Regions from separate parts of the Shewanella sp. A22 genome, predicted to be linked through region 2. Evidence: predicted binding sites of a transcription regulator. Region 2 holds the regulator's gene; each other region holds the start of a gene.
What was found. The regulator LexA, encoded in region 2, represses DNA repair genes until DNA is damaged. The targets are predictions, from matches to a motif close to TACTGTATNNNNATACAGTA.
Positions count from the first base shown of each region.

Region 1: the regulator LexA is predicted to act here: its motif matches at 8,581-8,600, upstream of mutS (DNA mismatch repair protein MutS).
Region 3: the regulator LexA is predicted to act here: its motif matches at 7,416-7,435, upstream of recN (DNA repair protein RecN).

Region 1 covers NZ_JBSQBN010000055.1:18,744-28,992, forward strand. Annotated here, with positions in the region: gene ispD (2-C-methyl-D-erythritol 4-phosphate cytidylyltransferase) at 1-696, shown strand, start outside; gene ispF (2-C-methyl-D-erythritol 2,4-cyclodiphosphate synthase) at 719-1,198, shown strand; gene truD (tRNA pseudouridine(13) synthase TruD) at 1,225-2,298, shown strand; gene surE (5'/3'-nucleotidase SurE) at 2,302-3,051, shown strand; gene ACWXWT_RS11415 (protein-L-isoaspartate(D-aspartate) O-methyltransferase) at 3,048-3,683, shown strand; gene ACWXWT_RS11420 (peptidoglycan DD-metalloendopeptidase family protein) at 3,770-4,690, shown strand; gene rpoS (RNA polymerase sigma factor RpoS) at 4,771-5,742, shown strand; gene mutS (DNA mismatch repair protein MutS) at 5,829-8,408, opposite strand; gene recA (recombinase RecA) at 8,694-9,755, shown strand.
Region 2 covers NZ_JBSQBN010000025.1:26,296-36,544, forward strand. Annotated here, with positions in the region: gene ctaD (cytochrome c oxidase subunit I) at 1-432, opposite strand, end outside; gene coxB (cytochrome c oxidase subunit II) at 442-2,028, opposite strand; gene ACWXWT_RS06780 (cell division inhibitor SulA) at 2,424-2,930, opposite strand; gene lexA (transcriptional repressor LexA) at 2,927-3,541, opposite strand; gene plsB (glycerol-3-phosphate 1-O-acyltransferase PlsB) at 3,805-6,228, shown strand; gene mtr (tryptophan permease) at 6,228-7,484, shown strand; gene ACWXWT_RS06800 (VOC family protein) at 7,631-8,410, shown strand; gene ACWXWT_RS06805 (efflux RND transporter permease subunit) at 8,658-10,249, opposite strand, start outside.
Region 3 covers NZ_JBSQBN010000055.1:2,460-12,708, reverse strand. Annotated here, with positions in the region: gene relA (GTP diphosphokinase) at 1-914, opposite strand, end outside; gene rlmD (23S rRNA (uracil(1939)-C(5))-methyltransferase RlmD) at 1,091-2,458, opposite strand; gene barA (two-component sensor histidine kinase BarA) at 2,579-5,416, shown strand; gene ACWXWT_RS11355 (YjaG family protein) at 5,406-6,002, shown strand; gene ACWXWT_RS11350 (DUF3319 domain-containing protein) at 6,080-6,280, shown strand; gene ACWXWT_RS11345 (AEC family transporter) at 6,369-7,337, shown strand; gene recN (DNA repair protein RecN) at 7,465-9,123, shown strand; gene ACWXWT_RS11335 (peptidase U32 family protein) at 9,905-10,249, shown strand, end outside.

The sequences.
Region 1 (10,249 bases), on a different contig from region 2:
GCAGGTGTTGGCAGTCGTATGGGGGCTGATAGGCCTAAGCAATATTTAATGCTGGGGCAACAAAGTATTCTCGCCCACACATTGGATACATTATTATCGCATTCTGAAATAGACCAAGTCGTTGTCGCTCTTCATCCAGAAGATGAACACTTCAGTCAGTTACCACAATCTTCACATCCTAAGTTAACCCAAGTTATTGGTGGCGGTGAACGCGCTGATTCAGTTTTAGCTGCATTAAACCATGCCCAAAGCTTATATCCTGATGCGTGGGCCTTGGTTCATGATGCGGCGAGACCTTGTGTAACCCATAAAGATATTACTCTATTGATTGAGTCGGTTAATATTTACCCTCAAGGTGCCATTCTTGCCGCTCCCGTTCGTGACACGATGAAACGTAGTGATGCCAAAGGGAATATTGTTAGTACAGTTGATCGAGCATTGTTATGGCATGCGTTAACACCACAATTTTTCCCTGTGGCAAATTTACGTAAGCACTTATCTGCCGCACTCGCAGCTCAAGCATCGATTACTGATGAAGCAAGCGCAATGGAGTGGGCAGGGGTTATGCCTGGGTTGGTTAGCGGCCGAATAGACAACATCAAAGTGACCCATCCTGATGATTTACAATTAGCCGCGCTATTTATGTCGCAGCAATACATTGAAGAAAATACAGCGATTGTCAATGTCACCTCATAGTAAGTTAACGTAAGGTTTTTTTATGAATATTCGTATCGGTCATGGTTTTGATGTACATAAGTTTGGTGGTGATGAACCGCTGGTTTTAGGCGGTGTCATCATACCTTATGAGAGCGGATTAATTGCCCATTCGGATGGCGATGTTGTATTGCATGCTATCAGTGATGCAATATTAGGTGCTATGGCATTAGGTGATATTGGTAAGCACTTCCCCGATACCGATGCTAATTTTGCTGGTGCCGATAGCAGAGTGTTATTAAAACACTGTTATCAACTAGCACAACAAAAGCAATTTATATTAGGTAATTTAGATGTCACGATTATTGCTCAAGCCCCTAAAATGGCACCTCATATTCAAGCCATACGTCAGTGCTTAAGTGCCGATTTGCAAACTGATATCGATAATATCAATGTTAAGGCTACCACGACTGAAAAACTCGGTTTTACAGGTCGTAAAGAAGGTATTGCTGTTGAAGCTGTTGTGTTGATGAAAAGCCAATAACCTACAAAATATAGAGAATTCGTTACATGAAAGCATTACATTATCTATTTGAACAGCCCGTAAGCCAAGCTGATTTACGTACCTATAATAGCGACTTTATTGTGAAAGAGATTTTGCCTTTTACGCCGACAGGCGAAGGTGAACATCATATGCTTCATGTGCGTAAAGATGGTATGAACACGGTCTATGTTGCTGAAATGTTAGCTAAGTTTGCAAAAGTACACCCTAAAGAAGTGACCTATGCTGGCCAAAAAGATAAAAATGCCATCACAGAGCAATGGTTTGGTGTGCGGATCCCCGGTAAAGAAACCCCTAAATGGGACGAATTAAATAATGAAAAACTGACCATTTTATCAAGTAGTCGTCACAGTAAAAAGTTACGGATCGGAGCTTTATTAGGCAATCGATTTATACTGACTCTACGCAATATTAGTGACGTAAAGGATGTAGAAGCTCGTTTACAAAATATTGCTGCATTGGGTGTGCCTAATTACTTTGGTGAACAACGTTTTGGACACGACGGTAAAAACTTAACGTTAGGACGTCAAATGCTTAGCGGTGGACGTAATGTAAAAGATCGCAATAAACGCAGCATGTATTTATCAGCCGTGCGTTCTAATGTATTTAATCAGGTGGTTTCATATCGTTTAGCCACTCAGCACACTCGAACCTTAGCAGGTGATTGTGTCATGTTAGCGGGTAGCAAAAGCTATTTTACGGCAAATGTTTGGGATGACGTTCTTAATACTCGTTTAGCAGAAAAAGATATTCAACTTTCTGCCCCCTTGTGGGGAAGGGGAACGCCATTGGCTCAAGATGAAGCACTCGCTGTGGAGTTGGCTCCCTTGACTGACTTGTCTACTGACTTGCAAGGACTCGAAGAAGCTGGTTTATCACAAGAGCGACGGCCGTTATTGCTTGAGCCTCAAGGACTAAAATGGCAATTTGACGCAGATACTCTCACACTTGAATTTGTTCTACCTGCAGGGAGTTATGCTACATCGGTACTTCGCGAACTGGCAAAGTACCAAGATGTCCAAGAATCACAGCGAAAAATGCTGGTTGTGGAACAACAAAAACAGACAAATGAAGAGTCTTAAGCGATGATTAATATTTTAGTCAGTAATGACGATGGCGTCGATGCACTAGGGATCATTGCATTGAGCAACGCCTTGAGTGAGTTTGCGCAAGTGCTAACTGTTGGTCCTGATCGTAATTGTTCGGGAGCAAGTAACTCATTAACCTTGACTAACCCATTAAGAATTAATAACTTAAAGAACGGTTATATTTCGGTAAGCGGTACTCCTACTGATTGTGTTCATCTTGCAATAAGAGAATTGTGTCAAACGGAGCCCGATATCGTGGTATCTGGTATTAATGCTGGTGCGAATATGGGCGATGACACCTTATATTCAGGAACTGTGGCTGCAGCAATGGAAGGGCGTTTTTTAGGTTTACCAGCTATTGCCGTGTCACTGGTAGGCAAATCATTAAATCATTATGATACAGCCGCTGTCTTTGCTGCCAAAATTGTAAAAGGATTATTGGACCACCCAATTAGTCGAGATCAAATTTTAAATGTAAATGTTCCCGACTTGCCCGTAGCGCAAATTAAAGGCATTAAAGTAACCCGTTTAGGAGCTCGGCATAAAGCCGAAGGGATGATTAAAACCCAAGATCCTGCGGGTAAAGATATTTATTGGCTCGGGCCAGTAGGCAGTGAGCAAGATGCGGGTGACGGGACTGATTTTGACGCTGTATCAGCGGGTTATGTTTCAATAACACCATTAACTGTTGACTTAACGGCATACAATCAACTTGATGAATTAGCCGATTGGATAATAAAAATATGACACGGGTTGCTTTAACATCTGCACATAACTTGGCGAAGAAATTGTCCGATGCAGGGATCCAACATGCTGAGGTGTTGCATGCGGTGGCAACAATACCTAGGGAGTTATTCCTCGATGGTGCATTAGCGCATAAGGCGTATGAAAATACGGCATTACCTATTGGCCAAGGGCAGACAATTTCACAACCTTATATTGTGGCGAGAATGACTGAACTGCTTTTACAGCATAAGCCGCATAAAGTGCTAGAAATTGGTACAGGTTCTGGTTACCAAGCTGCTATTTTGGCATCGTTAATTCCTCAGTTATGCACCATTGAGCGTATAAAAGCATTACAAATACAAGCACGTCAGAGACTTAAACGTCTAGATTTGCACAATGTGTCATTTAAATATGGTGACGGTTGGCAAGGGTGGCCAAATCGTGGGCCGTTTGATGGCATTATGGTTACAGCTGCTGCAGCAACGGTACCCCAAGCATTACTCGAACAACTGGCTGACCGCGGAGTATTAATTATCCCAGTGGGTGAAGATACTCAACAGTTACTTAAAATTACGCGTGTAGGACAGACATTTCAGTCAGAAATTGTAGAGGCGGTTAAATTTGTTCCTCTTATTAATGGGGGGCTAGCATAGTTAACACGATAACGATGAGCCTAGGTAAAGTCTGTAACAAGTTTGTTTAGCTTAGCAATCATATATTTTCCCTTTAAGGACCTTGTTTGATGAATACTGGTTGGCCAAACTTTTGCGTATTAGCCATTATGCTCTCAGGATGTAGCTTTCAAGCTGATCACCCTGCGCCAGTTGATAGTTTATCGTCGAAAAATTATGGTCCTCGTTATCATAAGGGGTCATTAAAAAGCGACAAATACAAAGTGAAAAAGGGAGACACATTGTATTCTATTGCTTGGGGCGCGGGTCGAAATTTTGTAGATATAGCTCATTTAAATCATTTATCGTCGCCTTATATTATTTATCCAGGACAGATACTTAAGTTAGCTGCAACAAAAAAGCGATCATCATCCCTCGCTCGAACGCCTAAAGAAAATGTTAATTTTGCACAAACTCAGGCCATTTCAAAACCATTTATCTCGAAACAGAACACCTCAAAGTCAAAATTAATTAAGCCAAAGTCAAGCGCTACGGCAGTTTCAACATCAACGAAAAAAATACTTGATCACAAAGTCAAGCCTGCGTATTCTGTAACAACTACCCAACATAGTGTTAACCAAAATTTAAACAGCGCCATTACAAACTTGCCACAGCAAGTTCAGCAATGGCACTGGCCAGTTAGAGGTCGGATAATTAAATATTTTTCGGCATCTGAACAAGGCAATCAAGGGATTAAGATTACTGGTAATCGCGGCGATATTATTAAAGCTGCAGCAGATGGAAGAGTCGTGTATGCAGGTAATGCGTTACGAGGTTATGGCAACTTAGTGATTATCAAACACAATGATGATTTTTTAAGTGCTTATGCTCATACCGACAAGATTATGGTTAAAGAAAAGCAATATGTTAATGCTGGACAGACAGTTGCAACAATGGGCAGTACAGGGGCTAGCCAAGTGATGCTTCATTTTGAAGTTCGTTACCATGGTAAGTCTGTCAACCCATTACGATATCTACCTAAACAGTAATAGTTTAGCAACATTAAAAGCGGAGGATAAGCAAGTGAAGTAGATTACATACCACAAAATTTAGGTTTGGGAGAGCAATTATGAGCCGCAAAAATAGTACTGCTTCAGCAGAACATCTTGTCGATCTAGCTAAACAACCACAAGAGGTAGCCGCCAAAAATGGCGATTTAGTACAGCAACTCGAAATAGAAGAAAAAGTTCAAGACGATTTACAAAAAAATCTTGATGCCACTCAGTTATATTTAGGTGAAATTGGTTTTTCTCCACTGCTTACCGCAGAAGAAGAAGTCTTTTTTTCACGTAAAGCCCTCAAAGGTTGCGAAAAATCTCGTAATCGCATGATAGAAAGCAATTTACGTCTCGTCGTTAAAATATCTAGAAGATACAATAATCGTGGTTTAGCGTTGCTCGATCTTATTGAAGAAGGCAATTTGGGTTTGATTAGGGCTGTCGAAAAATTTGATCCAGAACGCGGCTTCCGCTTTTCAACCTATGCTACTTGGTGGATTAGACAGACCATTGAACGTGCCATTATGAATCAAACACGTACGATTCGTCTTCCTATCCATGTGGTAAAAGAATTAAATGTCTATTTACGCACCGCAAGGCAATTAGCCCAAAAGCTTGATCACGAACCGACAGCTGAAGAAATAGCTGAGAAACTTGATGTATCTACTGGTGATGTTAGCCGAATGCTCAAACTTAATGAAAGAATCACATCTGTAGATTCGCCATTAGGGGGAGATAATGAAAAGGCATTACTCGATGTCATTGCCGCTGATGATTCAGTCGGCCCAGATCATCGTGTACAAAATGAAGATTTATCTAATTCAATTGTTGGTTGGTTAAATGAGTTAAACACTAAGCAACGCGAAGTATTAGCCAGAAGGTTTGGCTTGTTAGGATATGAGCCTTCAACTTTAGAAAATGTTGGCGCTGAAATTGGCTTAACTCGAGAACGTGTTCGCCAAATTCAAGTTGAAGCATTAAAGCGCTTAAAAGATTTACTCGGTTCACAGGGGTTATCGGTAGAGGCACTTTTTAGGGATTGAATTTTTTTTAACCGCCTCGACTTGCTAAATAATATAGGACACATGGAGTGTCCTTTTTTGTGCGACAAATTCATAACGTGATGTATTTATTTTAGTAAGCTTTTGAGCTCATACAATAAATCCAGTGCCTGTTTAGGTGTAAAATCATCAGGATTGATTTGCTCAAGTTTGTCCATGGCCAGAGAGGGGCTTTCTGGTATAGGGGCTAATAAATTCATGCTGATCTGCTGTGGTGATTGTTCTGCTGATCCTATATCGCGGTTTTCAAGTTGATATAATTTATGTTTGGCCGCCTTTATCACTTGATTCGGCACACCTGCCAATGCAGCCACCTGCAATCCGTAACTTTTACTCGCCGCCCCATCTTGCACTGCATGCATAAAGGCAATCGTGTCATCATGTTCAATTGCGTCTAAGTGCACATTAACCACAGATGGTAACAATTCAGGGAGCTGAGTTAGTTCAAAGTAATGGGTGGCAAATAATGTCAATGCGCTTACATTTTTTGCCAAATATTCTGCGGCAGACCATGCGAGCGCTAAACCGTCATAGGTTGATGTACCTCGGCCAATTTCATCCATTAACACCAAGCTGTTTGCCGTTGCATTATGCAGAATATTGGCGGTTTCGGTCATTTCAACCATAAAGGTTGAACGTCCTGAGGCTAAATCATCAGATGCGCCAATACGGGTGAATATACGATCGATTTCACCAATTTGGGCCGAATCCGCTGGAACAAAGCAACCTATGTGTGCCATTAGCGTAATTAATGCCACTTGACGCATATAAGTTGATTTACCCCCCATATTGGGGCCTGTGACAATTAACATTTGACGTTGTGGAGATAACACTACTGGGTTGGCAATAAATGCTGTTTGGCTGACTCGTTCGACCACAGGGTGACGTCCAGCATCAATCTGCACACCAATATCATCTGTCATTTGTGGGCACTGGTAGTTGAAGGTTTCAGCTCGTTCGGCAAAGTTACTCAGCACATCTAATTCAGCGGCCGCGGTGGCAAATTGCTGCAATTCTTGCAGTTTAGGTAATAACAAGTCAAACAGCTGTTCCCAAAGTTGCTTTTCAAGTGCGAGTGCTTTTCCCTGGCTTGAAAGGACTTTTTCTTCATATTCTTTGAGTTCTGGGGTGATATAACGCTCGGTTCCTTTTAGCGTTTGACGACGTTGATAGCTCAACGGCACTCTATCGGACTGTAAACGGCTAACTTCAATATAATAACCATGAACTCGGTTATAACCCACTTTTAAGGTGTTAATTCCTGTTTGTTGTTTTTCTCGGGCCTCAAGCTCAACTAAATAATCACTGGCGCCTTCACTTAATTTGCGCCACTCGTCTAGTTCATTATTGTAACCCGTACGGATAACCCCCCCATCGCGAATTAACATCGGAGGGTTGTCTACAATGGCTCGTTCTAATAAGTTATGTTGCTCTGGAAATTCACCTAATAGCTGAACCAATCTGCTTAACCGAGGTTGCTGACATATTGATAATGTTTGCTGGATATCAGGTAAAAGTGTTAATGCCTGTTTTAAACGTGAGAAATCACGTGGTCTGGCGCTGCGTAATGCTAAACGTGCCATAATACGTTCTATGTCACCCAAGCTTTTTAGTTGGTCATGTAGCGTTTGATATAAGTCGAGTTCAATGAGCTCGTTAACTGCCTTATGACGATATTGAATTGTTTTGCGATCCCTTAACGGTTCATGGATCCAACGCTGTAACATACGGCTTCCCATTGGGGTTGCCGTATTGTCCAACACCCACGCTAAAGTGTTTTCATGCCCACCAGATAAATTTTGGGTGAGTTCTAAATTACGACGAGTTGCGGCATCTAGAATGATCGATTCAGACTGATTGAAACGCACAATCGAATTAATATGAGGCAAAGCCATTTTTTGGGTGTCTTTAACATACTGCATTAAGCAACCGGCAGCTTGTAACGCCAAACGAGCATCATCAATACCAAAGCCATGTAGATCTTTTGTACCAAATTGATTGAGTAATAAATTCACACAAGTATCGTAGTCAAACTCCCACTCTGGACGGCGGCGGGTACCCGACATATTATTGATTAATAACATATCAGTAAAATCTTCGCTATACAGCAATTCTGCGGGGTGAGTTCGTTGTAGTTCTGCCTCTAATGCTTCGCGACTTGGTAGCTCAGCAATAACAAAACGACCAGAAGAAATATCCAATGTAGCGTAGCCAAAGCCATGTTTGCCTTGATAAAGTGCCGCCAATAAGTTGTCTTGTCTCTCTTGAAGTAAAGCTTCATCTGTTAAGGTACCTGGCGTAACAATACGTACGACTTGACGTTCTACAGGCCCTTTTGATGTTGCAGGATCACCAATTTGTTCACAAATAGCGACAGATTGGCCTATTTGCACTAATTTGGCTAAATAGCCCTCAACCGCATGATAAGGAATGCCAGCCATGGGAATGGGGTCTCCACCACTTTTCCCGCGAGCGGTTAGTGATATTCCCAACAAATCAGAAGCACGTTTAGCATCTTCGTAAAACAATTCGTAAAAATCACCCATTCGATAAAACAAGAGCATATCTGCGTGGGCAGCTTTCAAGCGTAGATACTGACGCATCATCGGGGTGTGTTTTTCTAAATCGTTGGTATCAATTACTGTCATTATGAACACTTCACTGTTATCAATTTTGGGGCGTGGATCTTTATGGCGCTAATCTTAACAAGATTTACCTCGAGCGTATAAATAGATTCATATAAAAAATTCACTTGGGGTAAAATACTGATGTAAAAAGGCAAATATTAAAGGTTTGAAAAAAAATGCGATCAGCACTTGATACTGTATGACTATACAGTATACTGATGAACATATTGAAATGTACTTAATCATTTCACCTAAATGTAAATAGCATTTTACTAAATGTATTGAATGCCTTAAGAGGGTTTTATAATGAAAGTCGATCCAAATAAAGAGAAAGCGCTAGCCGCCGTTTTAAGCCAAATTGAAAAGCAGTTTGGTAAAGGTTCAATTATGAAATTGGGTGAAGATCGCACAATGGATGTTGAAACTATCTCTACAGGTTCGCTTTCATTGGACATCGCACTCGGTGCTGGTGGTTTACCAATGGGACGTATCGTTGAAATCTACGGCCCAGAATCATCAGGTAAAACGACGTTAACTCTTGAAGTTATCGCTGCAGCACAACGTGAAGGAAAGACCTGTGCATTTATTGATGCGGAACATGCTCTCGACCCTATTTATGCGAAAAAACTCGGTGTCGATATCGACAATCTACTTTGTTCACAGCCCGATACCGGTGAGCAAGCGTTAGAGATTTGCGATGCGTTAACTCGCTCTGGTGCTGTTGATGTCATCATTGTCGATTCCGTTGCAGCGTTAACACCAAAAGCTGAAATTGAAGGCGAGATCGGTGATTCACATATGGGGCTAGCAGCTCGAATGATGAGCCAAGCGATGCGTAAATTAGCTGGTAACCTTAAGCAATCAAATACTTTACTTATCTTTATTAACCAAATCCGGATGAAAATTGGTGTTATGTTTGGTAACCCAGAAACGACAACCGGTGGTAATGCACTTAAATTTTATGCTTCAGTGCGTTTGGATATTCGTCGTACTGGTGCAATTAAAGATGGCGATGAAGTTGTTGGTAACGAAACTCGCGTAAAAGTGGTTAAAAATAAAATTGCAGCACCATTTAAGCAAGCTGAATTCCAAATTCTTTATGGTCAAGGGATTAATCGAACTGGTGAACTCGTCGATTTAGGTGTTGCTCATAAGCTTGTTGATAAAGCGGGTGCTTGGTATAGCTACAAAGGTGAGAAAATTGGTCAAGGCCGCGCCAATGCTGGTAAGTTCTTAACTGAAAATCCTGCTATTGCCAATGAAATTGATACTACTTTACGTGCTATGTTATTGGCAACTCCTGGCGCATCAGGCTCAAGCACAGATTCTGATGAGAATATTGATCTTGAAACAGGGGAAGTTTTCTAAGTCAGCTAGTTGAATTAATCGCGGCAGCGTATCTTGCGTGCCGCGAATTTTCTAACCATAACCGTGAGTATCAATGCGCTAAGGATTAGTGTTAATAAATGACTTATACGCTTGATTAACTATCAGATAATTGCTTAATGGTAGTATCGACGTTGTTTATATTTTAACATTAATTTATGCACCTTCCGTATAAGCTAATCTAATTCTAACTCTTATTGAATCTGATCAATTTTAGATGTCGTTACAGTGCCGTGTACAATTGAAATAGCTGCTGGTGTCGTAAGCCAAGCTATACTAATGGCATTTGGGCCGTAATGGCGGTTGTGAAATAGCGAACTTTCTTTGTTAATCTTTTTGATATGAAGTAGCCACGCATTCAAAAGATAATCCTAAATAATACCAATTATGATTAAAATGTGATCTAATCAAAGTATCACCTCTTATTAATCTTTATGTATGACTTCTCTTACTGATAAAGAAATACTTAACCTCTC
Region 2 (10,249 bases):
GTTAGGTCCGCCGCCTTCCATAAATAACGAACCCAGTAACATGGCAAAGGCAAAAGGTAAAATCCAAAAACTCCAGTTGTTCATCCGCGGCAGTGCCATATCTGGTGCACCAATCATCATTGGTATTAACCAGTTAGCTAAGCCCGTAAAAGCGGGCATTACGGCACCAAATACCATGATGAGACCATGAACAGTGGTCATTTGATTAAAAAAGTTAGGTTCTACTAGTTGTAATCCGGGCTGAAATAACTCAGCTCGAATGACCATCGCCATTGCGCCGCCAGTAAGAAACATAATGAAACTAAACCATAAATACAGCGATCCGATATCTTTATGGTTAGTGGTGAGTAGCCAGCGCATTAGCCCCTTTGGAGCGCCGTGATGATGATCATCATGGGCGGTAGTAATTGTATCGTGCGTTGTAGTGCTCATTGTTTTCCCCTACTGTCCATGGCTCGCGACATCGGCTGGTTGCACCGCTTCGCCAGAATTATTTCCCCACGCATTGCGCTCATAAGTAATCACCGCCGCCATCTTTCGAGGGCTTAGTTGACTACTAAATGCCTGCATTGCGGTACCTGGTTTTCCGTGCATAACGATATCGATATGTTCGCTAACAGGTCCGCTAACAATAGGGCTGCCAATAAGTGAAGGGAAAGCACCTGGCAAACCTGCGCCAGTGGCTTGGTGACATGCGCCACAAGTCGTGGCATAAACTTGCTCACCTTCAGCCATTAACTGCTCCAAAGTTAACGTGGGCAGATCTTCAGGGGCCACCACTTCTGCAACCGCTTCAACGGCTTGAGTGGCTTTTTCGGTGACGGTATCGGTAATATCAGTTGCCGTTGTTGCAATAGTGTTTGCTGCATCGGTGACGGCTTTATTTGCTTCGGTGCTTGCCTCGTTACTGCCTAAAAAGTTTCCTATATCAGCCGCTTGTACAACATCACCACTATTATTGCCCCACGCATTACGCTCAAAGGTAATTACAGCGGCAATTTCTTGGGCGGTAAGTTGCTTAGCAAAAGCCTGCATTGCAGTACCAGATTTACCGTTTAAGACGATATCGATGTGGCCTTCAACAGGACCTTTGATAATAGGGCTGCCAATCAATGAGGGGAACACACCAGGTAGTCCTGCACCATTAGGTTGGTGACAAGCGGCGCACCTAGCAATATAGATTTGTTCACCTTGTGTGTTTAGCTCTTCAATAGACAAGGTTTGGGACATTGATGCCGCCGCCTCTGAAGCTGCATTGCTTGCTAGTTGTTTTTGCTCAACCAACCAATTTTCAAAATCGCCCTCCGACAAAGCTTGTACCACAATCGGCATGAAACCATGGTCTTTACCGCATAATTCTGCACATTGACCTCGGTAAATACCGGGTTTATCGATACGGGTCCACGATTCGTTAATAAATCCAGGATTAGCATCTTTTTTAACGGCAAAAGCGGGTACCCACCAAGAGTGGATAACATCATCGGATGTCATCAAAAAACGGACTTTTTGGTTAATGGGTAGAACTAATGGCTTATCGACCTCAAGGAGATAATGCTCACCTTTGGCTTCACTGCCTTCAATTTGCTCTCTTGGAGTAGATAATGAGCTGTAAAACTCAATGTCTTTGTCAAAATAGCTGTAATGCCATTTCCACTGTGACCCAGTAATTTTAATGGTGAGGTCCGCATCGCTGGGGTCTTCCATGGCAATTAAGGTTTTGGTGGCTGGAATAGCCATTGCTATTAAGATGATAAAAGGAATGATGGTCCAAGCAATTTCCACTTTAGTACTTTCATGGAAATTGGCCGCGACTGCGCCTTTTGATTTGCGGTGGTAAATCATTGAATAAATCATGATCCCAAACACCACTAACCCAATAGCACAACAGATATAAAGAATCGTCATGTGGAGGTGATAAACCTGCCCACTGATATCTGTCACGCCTTGAGTCATGTTGAGGGGCATTTCTGTTGCCCCAAGCGGAAGTGCTATAAACACAACCAATAAACAATACAACCATTGCTTCACAAGACTACTCCTCTGCTAATTGCAAATAGCAACTACAAAGAAGAGTCACACAGTAATTCTCTGCTCTATGCAAACTCTTCGGTTCCCGAAAAAAGTTTGATGACTTCAAAGTACCTTGGTGGTTGTAAACAGACTGTCTACGGTTTTATTGTTCGCTGTACTCCACACTTGTACCTACAACTGAACTAATCAATTTCTATTTGGCTCATTTGTATGACAGTCATCTTAATTTCTGTCATACACGTCCAATTAAAGACAAAAATGTTTCATCCTTGTTAACCACATTACTTGTAGATTAAATATTGATCAAGATCACTTTGTTGGCTAATTGGCTGAAAAAAGATGAAAAAAAAGCCCTGAATTCAATGCAGGGCTTGGTAATTAAGGGTTCGTGCTTAGTGAACTGAGCTAAAATTACTTATTCTATTTGTTACTGCATGGTTAACAATTTGATGTTTTTGAGGTAAGTGAGTATTTACATCTTCAATTACGACACCTAAAGCACGTGCGCTTTTGGCTACTATTTCTAAACGGCGGCTATCGCGAGCATCAAGTGAGCTTGTCCAAGTGACTACAGCACTAGAGGTACCACTTATGAGTGCTTTTTCCATGGCCCATAATGTTTCGACTTCATCTTTGGTGTGCACCAGTAAAATGCGATCCATTCTCACTCCTGCACTTGCTAGCATATGTTTATAGCCAATATGAGGCGGGCTAATTAATACTATCCATCGTCCTTGCTGGCTTAATATTGCTAGCTGGCTACACAATTGACTGAGTTCTTTTTCACCTTGAGTGACCGTTTGTAATGTTTGAATGGTTTGGCTGCCATGCAATTCTGTTTGTGTTAAATCTACCCATAAGCCTGGGTGGCGCGGCGCGGTGCCTATTAGTTTGTTCATAACCAATCTCCATTACGGATAACGCCAACTGCAAGCCCTTCAATTGTTAGGCTTTGGCAACTTAAATCAACTTTTATTGGGTTGTAATCCTCATTTTCGGCATGCAGAAAAATCATATTACCTTTTTGTTCAAATCGTTTAACAGTGACGTCATCATCAACCCGTGCCACGACAACCTGACCATTACGTGCCTGCTGCATTTTATGCACAGCGAGTAAGTCGCCTTCTAAAATACCGATATTTTTCATGCTGTCGCCACGAACCCGTAACAGAAAATCTGCGGCAGGTTTAAACATACTTGGGTCGACTTGGTAGTATTGTTCAACGTGCTCCTGAGCTAAAATAGGCTCTCCAGCAGCGACTTGACCAATAAGTGGCAAACCGGTTTCAATCTGTTCTTCATGAGGTAGGCGAATCCCCCTTGATGTACCAGGCATGATCTCGATAAAGCCTTTTTTGGCCAATGCTTTTAAATGCTCTTCGGCGGCATTAGCACTTTTAAAGCCAAGACGATTTGCAATTTCAGCTCGAGTGGGTGGCATACCTGTTTCGGCGATATTGTTTTTAATTAAGTCTAAAATTTCTGCTTGGCGCGGCGTTAACGGTCTCATGATGATTCCTGTCTTTTTATACAGTGGCTGTCATTATATACAGTGTTTTTGTTCGTGCAAGTATTAACCAGCTATTTTTTGTGCGTAGCTTGTTTGGGTTTGTGTAAACTATTGTTATATATCTATATTTGTTATTTATTCTTTATGTTATTTCTTCTGGAAAAATCCAGAAAGTAAAGATAAATAAGCCAGATAGTGTAAGCGGGGTGGTTTCTGGTATCCTATGCGACAATATTACAGTGGCTTATGTTGCGAAAATAACCATGTCAAAACCAAATTCAATATTTTTACGAGCATTAAAATGGATTCAAAAATGGATGGTGCAGACCATTGTGGTTCCCCACGATCCTTTTGATGACCTCAATATAGATCCAGCCAAACCTTTGGTTTATTTAATGAAAACGGAATCTATCAGTGATATCGCTGCTTTAAGCGAAATTACAGAGGGTTTTGGTATGCCCAGTCCTTATGAACCATTACAGCTTGATGGTTTAAGGGTGCCTAGAGTTGTGTGCCTAGAGGGGCGCAAACCTCTCTTTGGTAAACGTGAAAGTGGCGAAAAATTTCTTAATTACTTTACTAGTTTGTTGTCTCTTCATAGTGAAAACGCCGAATTAGATATTCAGTTGGTTCCTGTTTGCCTTTATTGGGGACGCACTCCTGGTAAAGAAGACGACAGCATGAAAGCAGCTGTATTCGAAAGAGAAAATCCAACATGGTTACGTAAATGGTTAATGATTTTATTTCTGGGAAGGCATAATTTTGTACAGTTTTCTAATGCATTATCGCTTCGTTATATGGCTGATGAGCACGGAACAGACAAACGAATCGCTCATAAATTAACCCGAGTCGCTCGAGTGCATTTTCGTCGCCAACGTAAAGTAATGACGGGGCCACAATTACCTAATCGACACGTTTTATTTGCCTCTCTATTAAAATCAGAGTCAATTAAGAAAGCTATTGAAGAAGAGTCCGTAAACAAAAAAGTGTCGGTCGAAAAAGCACGTGAAACCGCCATTGAATACCTCGATGAAATTGCGGCTGATTATTCCGATAGCTTAGTGCGCATAGCAGAACGTTTTCTGACTTGGCTATGGAATAAATTATACAGTGGCATCAATATTAGAGGTGCTGAGCAGGTTAGGCAGTTACACCATGATGGTCACGAAATTGTTTATGTGCCTTGTCATCGTAGTCATATGGACTATCTGTTGTTGTCGTATATTTTGTATTATCAGGGAATGGTACCACCGCATATTGCAGCAGGTATTAACCTTAACTTTTGGCCTGCAGGCCCAATGTTCCGCCGTGGCGGGGCATTCTTTATTCGCCGCAGTTTTAATGGCAATAAACTCTATACCGCAGTTTTTCGTGAATATTTAGACCAGTTATTTGCTAAAGGCTATTCGGTTGAGTATTTCACAGAAGGTGGCCGTTCGCGTACCGGACGTTTGCTCGCGCCTAAGACGGGCATGTTGGCGATGACAATTAACTGTGTTTTACGTGGAATAGAGCGCCCAGTGACCTTAGTGCCAGTGTATTTAGGTTATGACCATGTGATGGAAGTGGCAACGTATCATAAAGAATTAAGTGGTAAGAAAAAGAAAAAAGAGTCAGTGTGGCAGGTGTTTGGGGCCATTCGTAAGTTAGGTAATTTTGGCCAAGGTTATGTGAACTTTGGCGAGCCAATTAACCTACAACATTTTTTAAATCAGCAAGCTCCAGCGTGGCGTGACGAGTTAGCTAAAGACCCAGATCAAAAACCGTCGTGGTTTACACCATCAGTTAATTTGTTGGCTAACCGTGTCATGACAAACATTAATGGTGCAGCTGCAGCAAGCTCGGTGGCATTGACCAGTTTAGTGTTATTGGCATCAGAACAAAATGCGCTAGAGAGAAGCCAATTAGAGCGTCAGCTTGATTTATATTTAGCCCTGCTTAAGACCGTGCCTTATACCGATTACACATCTGTTGCAGAGGGTGATGGCAAATCAATTGTTGATCATTGTTTGTCGTTAGATAAGTTTGTTAGCACCAAAGATCCTATTGGTGAGATCATTTCAGTTGATGAGAAAATAGCCATAACCATGAGCTATTACCGTAATAATATTATTCATTTAATGGCGCTACCATCATTAGTTGCCAGTTGTTTAGTGCATTACGACGTGTGCGACCGTGAACGAATTCATGCCATTGTATTGGATTTTTATCCATTACTAAAAGCGGAGCTATTTATGGCTATTGATGATGTGCCTAGTCATGTTGATAGCATATTAGATTTTATGGTTGAACAAGGTTTATTGACAGGTAAAGATCAATTTACAGTCACTCCTCGCCATATTACGCAAATGTTATTGCTAGCCGAAACCATCAATGAAACCTTGCAGCGCTATGCCATTATCTTCAATTTACTAGCGATAAAACCCGATATTGAACGTTCGGAGCTGGAAAGAGATAGCCATTTGTTAGCACAGCGATTAGGTGCACTGCATGGGATTACGGCACCAGAGTTTTATGACAAAAAGCTGTACAACACCTTGAGTGTAAAACTCAAAGAGTTAGGTTATTTATGCAGTGACGAGCATCGTGCTGAAGTGATCAGAATTCGAGATAATGCTAATAAATTACTGAGCTCATCAGTTAGACAAACTATTGTTGATAGTGTGGAAGCGGAGCACGGACAATAATGGCTAATCATATGAATGCGGCTAAGCATCGAACTCACGGTAAGTCTGTATTAGGTGGGGCGATGATCATTGCTGGTACCACAGTGGGTGCCGGGATGTTTTCGTTACCCGTGGTTGGGGCCGGTATGTGGTTTGGTTATTCTATTGCCATGTTGCTGGGTGTTTGGTTTTGCATGCTAATGTCGGGTTTATTGTTATTAGAAGCCAATTTGCATTTTGAACCGGGAGACAGTTTTGACACCTTAACGCGGGTGACACTTGGTCAATTCTGGCGGGTGATCAATGGCGTATCGATTGCTTTTGTGCTGTATATTTTAACCTACGCTTATATCAGTGGCGGTGGTTCAATAGTGAATCACAGTTTATCTGCTTTGGGCGTAAGCTTACCCCAGAGCATAGCCGGATTAGTGTTTGCGGTAGTTTTAGCACTCGTAGTATTGATTAGTACTAAGGCGGTCGATCGTATTACCACAATCATGCTTGGCGGCATGGTGATTACTTTCTTTTTGGCCATTGGTAACTTATTAATCGACATTGATACATTAAAGCTTGTGTCGCCTGATGGTGAATCGCGTTACCTACCTTATTTGCTTGCCGCCATCCCATTTGGACTGGCTAGTTTTGGTTACCACGGCAATGTGCCAAGTTTAGTCAAATATTATGGTAAAGATGCCAGAACAATCGTTAAAGCGATTATTACTGGAACCACTATCGCGTTGGTTATCTATGTGTGTTGGCTAGTCGCGACCATGGGTAATATTCAGCGAAGTCAGTTTGCCGACATAATTGCCCAAGGTGGCAATATAGGTGTATTAGTTGCCGCGTTATCTAGTGTGATCACCAGTCAATGGCTTGATAGTATGTTGACATTATTTGCCAACCTTGCGGTGGCCTCATCATTTTTAGGGGTGACATTAGGCTTGTTTGATTACCTTGCTGATTTATTTGGTTTTGATGACTCGCGATCAGGGCGAATTAAAACGGCCGCGGTAACGTTTGTACCGCCAACAATCCTTGGTTTGTTATTTCCAAATGGATTTATTTTAGCGATTGGTTTTGCTGCGCTAGCTGCCACTATTTGGGCTGTTATTGTGCCAGCGTTATTAGCCTACAAAGTAAGACAACAATATCCAGACTCACAGGGATTTAAAGTACCTGGTGGAACTCCGCTAATTGCTATTGTGGTGTTGTTTGGGGTTATCACTGCCACGTGTCATTTGCTGGCCATGGCCGATATATTGCCAGTGTTTAAATAAACGCAACAATTTCCAGTGAAACAACTTTTTAGCCAAAAAGCCTTCGTTTGAAGGCTTTTTGCTTTTCTGCTGATATCGACTTAACTTATGAGACAAGTTTCATGTTGGCTATATCAAGGCAACTATTTTTATGAAGGATTAGGATAATGCAGGTACAACAGTATCAACAAGGGCAGCCTTGCTGGATTGAATTAGCAACTCATGATTGGGCGGCAGGTAAAGCATTTTATCAGGCGCTATTTGGCTGGGGAGCAGATGATATGCCCATGCCTGAAGGACATTATACAATGCTGCAAATCGATGGTGATGACATTGCGGCTATCTACCCAATGCCGTCAGAAATGGAGGCATTACCTACTCATTGGACAATTTATTTTGCGGTCGATGATGTTGATGCTGCCTCTCAGGCTGTGACTCAAGCAGGTGGTGAGATTATTGCAGGGCCTCATTCTGTTGGAGATGCTGGCCGAATGGCACTATGCACAGATCCAGAAGGCTGTCGATTTGCATTATGGCAAGGCCAAGACCACATTGGCATTAAGCGAGCACAAGAACCAAACACCCTATGTTGGGTTGAGCTTGCTTGCCGTGATACCGCTGCTGCGAAACAGTTTTATAACCGAGTATTGGGTTACCAAACTAAGGTTAATGATGTGGCTGATTTTGAATACATCGAATGGTATGTGGGTGAACAAGCCATTGGCGGACTGATGGCAATGACTGCAGAGTGGGGTGATACTCCTGCCCACTGGATGAATTATTTTGCCGTTGATGACTGTGATGTTTCAGTAGCTAAAGCACTAACCTTGGGGGCTACTGTTTGTGTGCCAGCAACCGATATTCCTAGCGTGGGTTGTTTTTCAGTGCTCAATGATCCACAAGGTGGGGTGTTTTCAATTATTGCGTTATTGGATCCTACAACATAATCATGGGTAATCATGTCCCTCGGGCAATTTCAGTCAGTGATCCATACAAATATGGGCATCCTGACGATATTGCGACATGTCGTAAAAAGAAACAAGATGAAGCGGATCGGCGTAATGACTTAATTAGTAACAAGACCAAATCTAATTAATTTCCTGTCCCGAGGTCAGATTAAGTAACCCTGTCCAACCAGATGGAAAACATCCCTAAGCTATTAAATAGCTTAGGGATGTTGTTATTCGTAATGTATTAATGTTTAGGCAGTTTACGGCCATATATCAGCAAGTAAATTGCTGGAATAACAAATAGCGACAGTAGTGGCGCTGTGACCATTCCTCCGACCATAGGCGCGGCAATTTTTTGCATCACTTCATTACCCGTACCGCTGCCCCACATAATTGGCAGTAAACCAAAAAAGATGGTGGCGACTGTCATGGCTTTAGGTCTAATTCGCATCACTGCACCTTCAACTAAAGCAGCCGTTAAATCCGTTTTACTGTGGTAATTGTCGGCTTCTTTATAGGCCTTAATACTATTATTAAGGTACACCTGCATCACTACGCCAAACTCAGCGGCGACCCCAGCTAAGGCAATCATGCCGACAGATACAGCAACTGAAAAATTAAAATCGAGTCCATACAGTAGCCATGCGCTACCCACCAATGAAAAAGGTAAACTTAACATGATCACCGATGCTTGTATTACTGAGTTGAAAGTCATCATCAGCAACATAAAAATCACCGCGATCATTAATGGAATCACCATTTTCATTTTTGCGTCTACGCGTTGCATGTACTCGTATTGCCCTGCAAAGCTATAGTTGTAGCGTGGAGGAAGGGTAATTTGTTGGTTAAGTGCCTTTTCTGCAGCAACGATATATTCACCGATAGAAATATCTTTCAGATCGACAAACACCCACGAGATAAGGCGACCGTTTTCACTGGCTAGCATTGGCGCTCCATCGGTTATGTTCAGTTTGGCTAAATAACTTAACGGTAAGTACTTACCCGTTTTAGTCAGTACTGGTAAATTTCTGAGCTTCTCAATGTTGTCACGTAGCTCACGCGGGTAACGAATGTTGATGGGATAGCGTTCTTGACCTTGAATAGACTCACCTATTGTCATACCACCAATGGCAATTTTTACCACATCTTGGATGTCTTTTAAGGTCATGCCATAACGTGCGGCATTTTTAAGATCTGGCGTGATATCAATATAGCGGCCGCCGCTACTGCGTTGTGAAAATGCTGATTCAGTACCCGGTAACTGGCTTACTACAGCTTCTATTTCAGCACCTATACGTTGTAGTTCTTCAACATTCGCACCCGATATTTTTATGCCGACAGGCGTTCTCACTCCGGTAGATAGCATATCTATACGGGTTTTAATCGGCTGCACCCAAGCATTGGTCATCCCTGGAATACGCACGGTTCTTTGCAGTTCTGCAATAATACTTTCTAAGGTTACGCCGGCGCGCCATTCGCCAGGCGGTTTGAGCATGATGGTGGTTTCTAGCATCGTTAGCGGAGCGGGGTCTGTTGCTGTCATGGCTCGGCCCACTTTGCCAAACACGCGTTTAACTTCGGGGACTGTTTTTATCAGCCGGTCTGTTTGCTGCAATATCTCTGCTGCTTTGCCAGCACTGACACTGGGTAGCGTGGTGGGCATATAAAGTAGGTCACCTTCTTCTAAGGTGGGCATGAACTCCGAGCCCATTTGGCTTAATGGGTAGTAAGCACTGAATAGCACAATAATGGCTAATCCGATGGTTATTTTAGGAAAATGCAGTACCCATTTTAACAATGGTTGATATATGGCAATTAATATTCGGCTAATGGGGT
Region 3 (10,249 bases), on a different contig from region 2:
TCACGTGGTATGTGATGCCAAAGATCATGCACAACGCCTAAAGCGCCATAGCAGTCCTGCAAACGGTCGGTGACTATACGCACGGCTCGAACATCAAAGAGCTCATCAAATTTAAGATCTTTGCCCTTCATTTTACGCCAAATACTGTAAATATGTTTAGGTCGGCCATACACTTTCGCGCGTATATCATCACTGTCTAGACGTTGTTGCAATTGAGTCACAAACTTGTCGATAAACACTTCACGGTCGACGCGTTTACCATCGAGTTGCTTAGCAATATCCTTGTAAACGGTTGGATGTAAATAACGAAAAGAGATGTCTTCAAGCTCCCACTTAAGTTGTCCTATACCTAAACGGTTTGCGAGTGGAGCATAAATATCAGCGATCTCTCGAGCCAACAATACCCGAGTTTCTTCATCAGCGTTTTTGACGGCTCGGAGTAAACATACGCGTTCAGCAAGCTTAATCACGACTGCACGCACATCTTCTACCATCGCTAACAACATTTTCCGAATATTGTCGATCTGAGGTTCGGCATCACGGGAGTTTTGACTGACTTTTAATGCACCAATCGCATTCATGGTCACAACGCTGGCCACTAATTTTGCAAGGTTTTCACCATATCGTTCTAGGATTTGCTCGTCGTTGATCACCCCGGCTTCTAATAGCAAAAACAAAACTGCTGCTTGCAGTGTTTCGATGTCCATATTTAACGGCGCTAAGATTTCGATCATTTCACGTGCACGAGCGAGCAGCTCGGTATGAGCCAGTTTGTTTTTAACCGGTAAGGCTTCTACTTGCTGGATCAATACTAATAAGGTTTGTGCGTCATCTTTGTTATCAATATAACGAGCGACCCACTCATCTAATTGAAATGCTTGCGTATTAAAATGTGCTTCGCGAACAGATACCATGAACCCTTCCTTAGCCGCATGACCGACTGAGATCTATCCATATTTACACTTGGCATACTGTGTAGATATGGTATTAACAACAACTAAACAGCCTATCTTGAAGCGCAACATTTTTTTGTCAATTCAATCGCGTTTAGTTGAACAAATTTCTAGCGTAACCAGTAAAAATTGATTGTTTATTTAGCTAATTCAAATAACACCATAGCTTCAATATGGTGGGTCTGTGGGAACATATCAACCAATCCAACTTTAGCAATTCGATAACCATTTGCTAATAATACACTACTGTCTCTGGCTAAACTTGCCGGATTACATGAAACATAGACAACTTTTTTAGGTTGCATTTTCTGTAACCATTGCAGACTTTCAAATGCTCCCGCCCGAGCAGGATCGAGCAACAATTTATCAATTTTACCTAACCAGGTCTGAGTTGATAAGTCGGCACTTAAATCGGCATGGTAAAAGGTTACATTGCCAAGTTGGTTGTCGACAGCATTTTGCTTGGCTTGTTGTACCATTTCAGGCACACCCTCAACCCCAATTACATCCGCAGCTTTTAATGCTAACGGTAAACTGAAGTTCCCGACACCACAAAACAAATCTAAAATACGTTCTCCTGCCTGGGGTTCTAGCCATTCTACCGCTTGATCCACCATAGCTTGGTTAATGGCACCATTTACTTGAACAAAATTACCTGGCGTAAAAGAGCAAGAAACAGACTCTTGGGCAAGATGATAATACGGTAACCTTGCCAAAATATTTTCCGCATGCAATAACGGATACAATTGAGTTAATTGTCCTGCATCATCTTGTAATAATAAGTTCAGTTGATGTTTTTCAGCAAAACCCGTTAACCAACGAATATCTGATGCGGGTAATACTTTTGTCACCCTTAATACCACAAAATTACCGTTATCAGCTTGGGTTAACTCCACATGTCCCAAGCAAGATTTGGCTTTCAATTGATTCAAATTAACCGCGAGCGGTGTAATTAATGCCGATAAAGGCTCGGCTAAAACAGGGCATTGTTGAATAGAAACAATTTTATTACTATTACCAGCTCTAAAACCGAGTTGTAAACGTTGACTCTTTTTATCAAATACGGTTGCCAATCTCGCCCGTCTACGATAATGCCAAGCCTCACCCACTAAAGGTGCAGCGATAATATCGGTTTCAATTGATTTAGCATTCGATAACTTACTGATAAGATCAACCAAGGCGACTTGTTTATGGTTACGCTGGGCAATCGTGTCCATATGTTGTAAATCACAACCACCACATTGGTGATAATGTGGACAATGAGGTTGGACTCGATTAGTGGATGCCACATCAATAGTGATTAACTTAGCTTTTGCATAGCTTTTCTTTTGTTCCACAAATTGTACCGTGGCAGTTTCCCCTGGCAGCACACCAGGTATAAACACCACCTTTCCTTGGTGCTGCGCTATACCTGCTCCCAAGTGGTCAAGTTGAGTAACACTGAGGCTTAACTTTGCGGATAATTGCTTAGATTTGTTCGGTTTTGCTTGAAAAAATTGTGCCATTTCGGCCTCAGGTTTTGAATAAAAAACTAGTCAAGAGTGCGGCATATCTGGCAGTCTAGACGGAATAACAGCGATTTAATAATAGGGACACACCTAACTGTCATGAAAAGTGCCAACAATATGACCAAATACAGCCTACGCTCTTGGGTTCTGGTACTTGCGTTAGCGCCCACTATCGTAGTGGGTATTCTACTTGGAAGTTATTTCACGATAAACCGCTTTTATGAATTGGAACAAACCTTAATAGAAAAAGGCAGCAATATTGTTGAACCGTTAGCAATTGCCAGTGAATTTGGCATTATTAACCAAGATCGAGAGTCAACTAAACGGTTACTGGCTGCATCACAAATAAATAATGCATCTCTGATCCTATCGATTGCTGTTTTTGATGCCGAGAACCAACTCTTTGTCACCTCGCATTACCATAAAGATTTTGAAACAATGCGCTATAAACAAGATTTGGACAATTTACTCGGAACAGAGCATGAAACCGTTGCAGACACATTAGTCATTCGTGTTCCAATAATATCCCATACGGGTTTAGAACCCAAATATGGTGTCAGCATAAATAGGTCAAATAACAACATCGACAATCATTACTCGAGCAATGGTGCCATTGAACCTATTTACAATAATCAACAAGAGCGAATACTCGGTTATATATCGGTATTGCTTAATAAAGAAAACGCCCTACTCGAACAACATCGAGCGGCAATAGCTGCATTTATTATTGTGTTGATAGGAGTACAGTTTAACTTATTTTTCACCTTCCGCTTAGTCAAGCACGTTAACTACCCCATTACCGAAATGGTTCGAGTTGTCGCCAAAATCCGTGAGGGTAAACTCGATACTCGCTTAGAAGGCAATTTAATTGGCGAGCTCGATCTGCTTAAACGAGGCATCAATGCAATGGCAGGTTCATTGTCAGAATATCACGATGAAATGCAGCAAAATATTGATCAAGCGACCTCTGATTTACGTGAAACACTTGAGCAGATTGAAATTCAAAACGTTGAACTCGATATTGCCAAAAAAAGGGCCCTTGAGGCGAGCCGGATTAAATCAGAATTCTTAGCAAACATGTCACATGAACTGCGCACTCCACTCAATGGAGTCATCGGATTTGCGAGGCAATTAATCAAAACACCTTTACACACCAGCCAGCTCGATTACATTAAAACCATTGAGCGCAGCGCCAGTAACTTATTGGGTATTATTAACGACATCCTCGACTTTTCAAAACTAGAAGCAGGTAAAATGGTTTTAGAAAAAATGCCATTTGCTCTGCGAGAAACTCTCGCTGAAACGCTCACCATTATCGCGGGTAGCGCTCAAGAAAAAGGATTAGAGCTGGTTATCGATATTGATGAAAATGTACCAGAAAGTGTTAGTGGTGACGCAATGCGAGTCAGCCAAATCATTACTAACTTGGTTGGAAATGCGATTAAATTTACCGATAAAGGCAGTGTCATACTCAAAATACACTTAGTCGGTCAAGACGAAGATAATATCACTTTACGATGCGAAGTTATTGATACAGGCATTGGTATTGATGAAAGCCAACAAGAGTATTTATTCCAAGCATTTGGCCAAGCTGACTCATCGATTTCTCGTCGTTTTGGTGGCACGGGATTAGGCTTAGTCATCACCAAACGTTTAATTAACCAAATGGGTGGCCAAATAGGCTTTACCTCTGCCCCCAATAAAGGTTCAAATTTTTGGTTTATTCTACCGCTTGGCATCAGTCAATTTGAAATTGGTGAGGTGCTTCCTGTCAATGTATTACAACATAAATCAGTATTGCTATATGAACCACGAGAATTAACCCGTGATACATTAAACCGCCGTTTAGTTTCATGGCAGCTTATTATTACCAATGTAGCCAACCCAGAAAACCTTACATCGGTATTACAAAGTAAAAATAGTAAGTTTGATTACATTATAATGAGTTGCCATGGTTTTATAGATAATGCCACCTTTATTCATTTACTACAGCAAGCAAAGCAGCACACTGATTGCCTGATTCTATTGCATGACTGCTTAGACAAAGACATGATCATTAATGTGCTCAAAACCCATGCAGATGTACTGCTTAATACCCCTATTAGTGATTTTACCTTAGCACATCATTTAATCTATCCTCCGGTTTCATCTGCATTGGCGAACTTACAAGAGCCCATTAACCCTCAGGTATCACAACGTTTAAATGCCTCTGTATTGGCTGTTGACGACAACATGGCCAATTTAAAGTTAATCGATACTTTACTTAAAGAATTAGTGGCAAATGTTATCACTGTTAATAATGGTGTTGATGCGATAAAGCAAGCTAAGTCGCAATCCTTCGATTTAATCTTTATGGACATACAAATGCCGGGCATAGATGGCATCACCGCCACCCAGCAAATACGAGCAGAGTCACTCAATCGTAATACGCCAATTATTGCCGTAACAGCCCATGCTATAGCCGAAGAGCGAGAAAATATCCTCGCCAGTGGTATGGATGGTTTTTTAGCTAAACCTATTGATGAACTATCGTTAAAAGGTGTCATTAGCCGCTGGATAACTAAACCTCAATTTACTCATTTTGATACTCATGTGCTAAATTGGGATTTGTGTTTAACACAAGCAAATCAAAAAACCGATTTAGCCTTAGACATGTTAAAAATGTTAGTTAACTCATTGCCCGAGACAACCCTATCAATTAATAAGGCGTTAGTGGCCAAAGATGCAGAGTCATTACTGCAAGCGGTACATAAACTCCATGGCGCTACCTGTTATTGTGGCGTACCAACCACACAAAAGTTATGCAAGGATATTGAGTCAGCATTAAAGCATAAAATCGACATTGATGACTTAGAACCTGAAATACTAGAGTTACTTGATGAGTTAACTAAGGTAGAATCAGCAGCAAATCAAGTAATAAACCAGCTATCAGTGGATGTTCCCCATGACCAGTAAAACCGGTTTTTTTAAACGCCTAAAGACATTGTCGTTACCCCAGAAACAGCTATTTGCTCTAGCACTGTGCCAACGAATGCTGCCTAACTACCAATTATTTTCTGAAGTATGCGAGTTTGGCCAGCCACAGGTGCTAAGCACCGCATTAGACTTGTTATGGCAAAGCCAATACGACAAAAAACTGAAATTCAATGTCGATGTACATTTACAACGTCTCGATGAAAACACACCAGAACCCAATGAGTTTGAAGCATATGGTGCTTATCCCGCAATGGATGCGGCTGTTGCTATCGCCACTCTAATGGCTGCAATTGATGGCAAAATTGAAGAAGACATAACCAATATCAGTAAATTATCATCAAGTACTGTGGCTAACTATATTGAAGCCATTAGTGATGAATCCTTAATGGATGAAGCGCTCGATGAGTTTGTGTTTTCGCACCCTGTAATGGAAGAAGAAAAAGAATTACAAGGTATGTTACTCGACATTATCGAAGCTAATCCTGTAGTAAACAGCGAATTAGTAAAGGGGTTACGTAAAGAGATCATTGAAGCAGGTGTGTCAAATATCGGCATTAGCTTGTAGATACAACACAAACCTGATATTGCCAATAAATATTAAGTTAGCCTGAATTATTCAGGCTTTTTATTGAGTTTACCGCCATGAAAAGAATTTTTTATCGGGGTTTCACCTTTAGTAATACAGACGGCAAAACTGATAACTGGACATTAGTCATAGGTAATCAAGTGCGAGTAGGCTCGTTATTTGAGCTAAGGCGGCAAGTTCACTTTTTTACTGAACTTGGTATATTGCCACCACCCAAAGTATTACAAACAAGTTCAAATTTAAAATCGAAAAAATAATCACTCGTTTAACTTTAGCCTAATTGCATCCTTCCCCCTAAACGCAGTAAAGTGATCTTATTATCATTTTGCTAAGGAATTGCGAGGGATGTCCAGTATTCTTACCCCGCTAATCGCTGTATTTATTATTATGCTGCTCGGCAGTATTATTCAAAAGTTAAGATTATTACCGCCAGACACTGATCTTATACTCAATCAATTTGTCTATTATATTGCCTTCCCCGCGATTCTCCTCATCGTATTAGCTGAAACGCGCATTGAAGATATTATTCAATGGGGCTTTATTGGTGGCTTTAGTTTGGCGATGATTATCACTTATGCTTTGGTGATTGCGGTGTCCCTATTATGCACACCGAAAAAGCAAGCCATAGCCGCAATGCGTGCGTTAAATGCAACATTTGGCAATACTGCCTTTATTGGTATTCCTCTACTTAGTCTATTATTCCCGGGCCACAAAATGGCATTAGTCGCCGCTGCTATTGCCAGTTTACTGTCGGTGTTTATGTTTGCCTTTGCTTTAGTCTCGATTGAATTGGCCAGCCGAACTAAGCAGTCGACAGAGCATGCCATCGTCATCATGGGTAACGCATTATATAAAAACCCGATTGTTGTTGGCAGTATCATAGGTATATGTTTATCAGCATGTCACGTGAACTTACCTGCCAGCATTGCGCTAATGCTACATCAAGTGGGAAACACCTCTAGTCCTTGTGCCTTATTTGCCATTGGCATGGTGCTAGCCAAAGCTTTGCGACACCAATCGGCAACGAAAATGTTTAGCGTTAGCTTGATTACTGAACTGAATTTAATCAATTTACTTAAGCTTATTATTCAGCCTTTGATCGCTTTTGGATTACTAAGGCTGTTTGAGGTAGAGCCAGAATTACTCACCATGGGCGTCATTTTGGCAGCCTTGCCTACGGCAGCAAGTGTATATCTATTGGCTGACCGTTACCAAATTAACGCTAATGTTAGCGCCCAGGGTATTTTATATGGCACCTTAATTACTTTTGTCAGTTTGCCCATAATAGAAACACTTTTAAAATCCATTGCTTAATGATCAAACGACTCTCGACGATAAAATAGTCAATACGAATTTAACCTTAACCACTTTACTGTATATAAAATCAGTATATACTGTTTATCAATACAGTGGTTTAGTGTTTCATTGACAGGAATTCATTATGCTTTGCCAACTCAGCATCAATAATTTTGCTATCGTACGTTTTTTAGAACTCGACTTTAAAGCCGGTATGACAAGTATCACCGGTGAAACTGGTGCAGGTAAATCGATTGCTATCGACGCTCTGGGATTGTGCTTAGGCAATCGCAGTGACGCAAATACCGTTAGACCAGGAGCCAGTAAAACCGAAGTTAGCGCTCGCTTTACATTGCACGATGTACCACTGGCAAAACGCTGGCTTGAAGACAACGATCTCGATGCTGAAGATGAATGTATTCTCCGCCGTACCATCAATAACGATGGTCGTTCTCGCGCTTATATCAACGCGAACCCCGTCCCTGTAACACAATTAAAAGCGATTGGGCAATTACTGATTGGTATTCATGGGCAACACGCTCATCACGCTATGTTAAAAAATGAACATCAATTAAACTTACTAGACAGCTATGCTAACCACAAACTGTTACTTGATAACGTGAGCGCAAGCTATCAACGATGGAAACAAGTTGAAAATGAGTTAAAACAACTTGAACAAGCTCAACATGAACGTATTTCACGTCAACAATTGTTGCAGTACCAGGTTGAAGAACTCAATGAATTTAATTTGGGATTAGCTGAATTTGATGAGATTGAGCAAGAACACAAACGCTTAGCTAATGGCACAGATTTAATTGAACGTTGCCAAGCAGGCTTAAACTTATTAACCGAAAGTGAAGAAGGTAATATTGAGTCATTACTTAATAAAGTAGCCACTATTGCAGACACACTTCAAAGCTATGACGAATCACTCGCCCCTATCAGTAACATGCTTAATGATGCATTAATTCAAGTACAAGAAAGCGCAAGCGAGATTGAAGGTTATTTAAGTAACTTAGAACTTGATCCAGAACACTTTGCCTATTTAGAAAAGCGTTTATCAACGGCAATGCAACTCGCGCGTAAACATCATGTTAGTGCAGATAAACTGGCTCTACATCACCAAGAACTTGCTTCTGAATTAGCAGAACTTTCAGGGGATGAAACCAAATTAGATGAAATAAGACAGCAGCTCGAAGCCAGTAAAAATAACTATTTAGTTAACGCACAAAAACTCAGTCAAAGCCGCAGTCGTTACGCCAAAGAGTTAGATAAACTGGTTACACGATCTATTCATGAACTCAATATGCCCAAAGGTAAATTTACTATTGAAGTGAATTATGATCCGTCCAACATCTCGGCGAATGGCTGCGATAACATAGAATTTATGGTAACAACCAACCCAGGACAGCCATTACAACCTATTTCAAAAGTAGCCTCTGGTGGTGAACTATCTCGCATTGGTTTGGGTATTCAAGTTATTACGGCTAAAAAAGTGGCAACACCAACATTAATATTCGACGAGGTTGATGTGGGAATTTCAGGCCCGACAGCATCCGTTGTAGGTCGTATGTTAAGAAGCTTAGGTGAGTCGACTCAAGTGTTGTGTGTCACTCATTTACCCCAAGTTGCGGGTAACGGTCATCAACATATGTTTGTGAATAAATTCAATAAAGGTGGTAATACCGAAACCACTATGCAAAATTTAGACAAACAACAAAGGATAAACGAACTTGCTCGCTTATTAGGGGGGGATGTGATTACTGAGAACACTCTAGCCAATGCCCGAGAGTTACTGCAATAGTCATTAACCAGCATTTATGATGAAAAAAATAAGCATAAAACTGGCAATCGTTTGAGCCGTTAGTGACTAAAAGCTAACTGACAACAGTCAGTATCATTAGGTTGATCACTATATCGTTTTCTCTATTCCATTAAAGCTCATCATTTTTATCACCTTGAAGCGAGTTGGCAAGAAAACCGACTCACTTCAATTAAGTAAGCGATACAAAACTACTGAAAATTTGTTATTCAGAGCTCTAAATGATGTCATTTAGAAGCCTTCTACATCTTTAACAGTCCTCACCATCCATTAATTAAATGATCAATCAGGGTTTTCATTAGAAGCTCATTGGCCAAATATACCTCACTGATAATTTTCGCAAAAAGAGCAAATTCTAATGCGGATTGGTATAATACCAATTCTATTAAATATGTGATCTTTCAGCGGGAGTTCAAAGTGCTGTAGGCAAGGCAGATGATTGAAGCGAATAGTGATTCTATTTTGAAAGCATCTAACGAAGCATAAAGGACTTTGAAACCCGCCAGAATGGAGTCTCTCAGGTATGCCACTTCTGTGTTACATCGATTTACAAGGGAACAACCATTTCTACATCAATGTGCCTTGAATTGAAAAACCTGAGAGACTCTGAACTGACCAGATATTTAATGAGATTGGTATAAAGCCTTTATTTATGGCGTCATTATGCATAAATGAAGGCTTTTTTGTTTAACTGAACGTTAATGATGACTGTTACAATCGCAAGCTAAATGAATAATTAACGATATAAAATAGTGAAGATATCATGAAAAGAAAAATCGAATTATTAGCACCGGGTGGCGATGTCGATGCCATCAAAGCGGCGATTATTGCCGGTGCAAATGCCGTTTATTGTGGCTTAGATACCTTCAATGCACGTAACAGAGCTGCCAACCTGTCCTTCGATGACTTAATGGGCGTTATCTCACTTGCACACCAATATCAGTGCGAAGTATTTCTAACCATGAATATCGTTATTCTAGAAAACGAACTGCCAACACTGGTTAAATTACTCAACCAATTGGTAAATACCGGTATTGATGGCATTATTGTACAAGACTTGGGGTTGTTTAACTTAGTCAGCAAGTATTTCCCCAGTTTAGCCATTCAT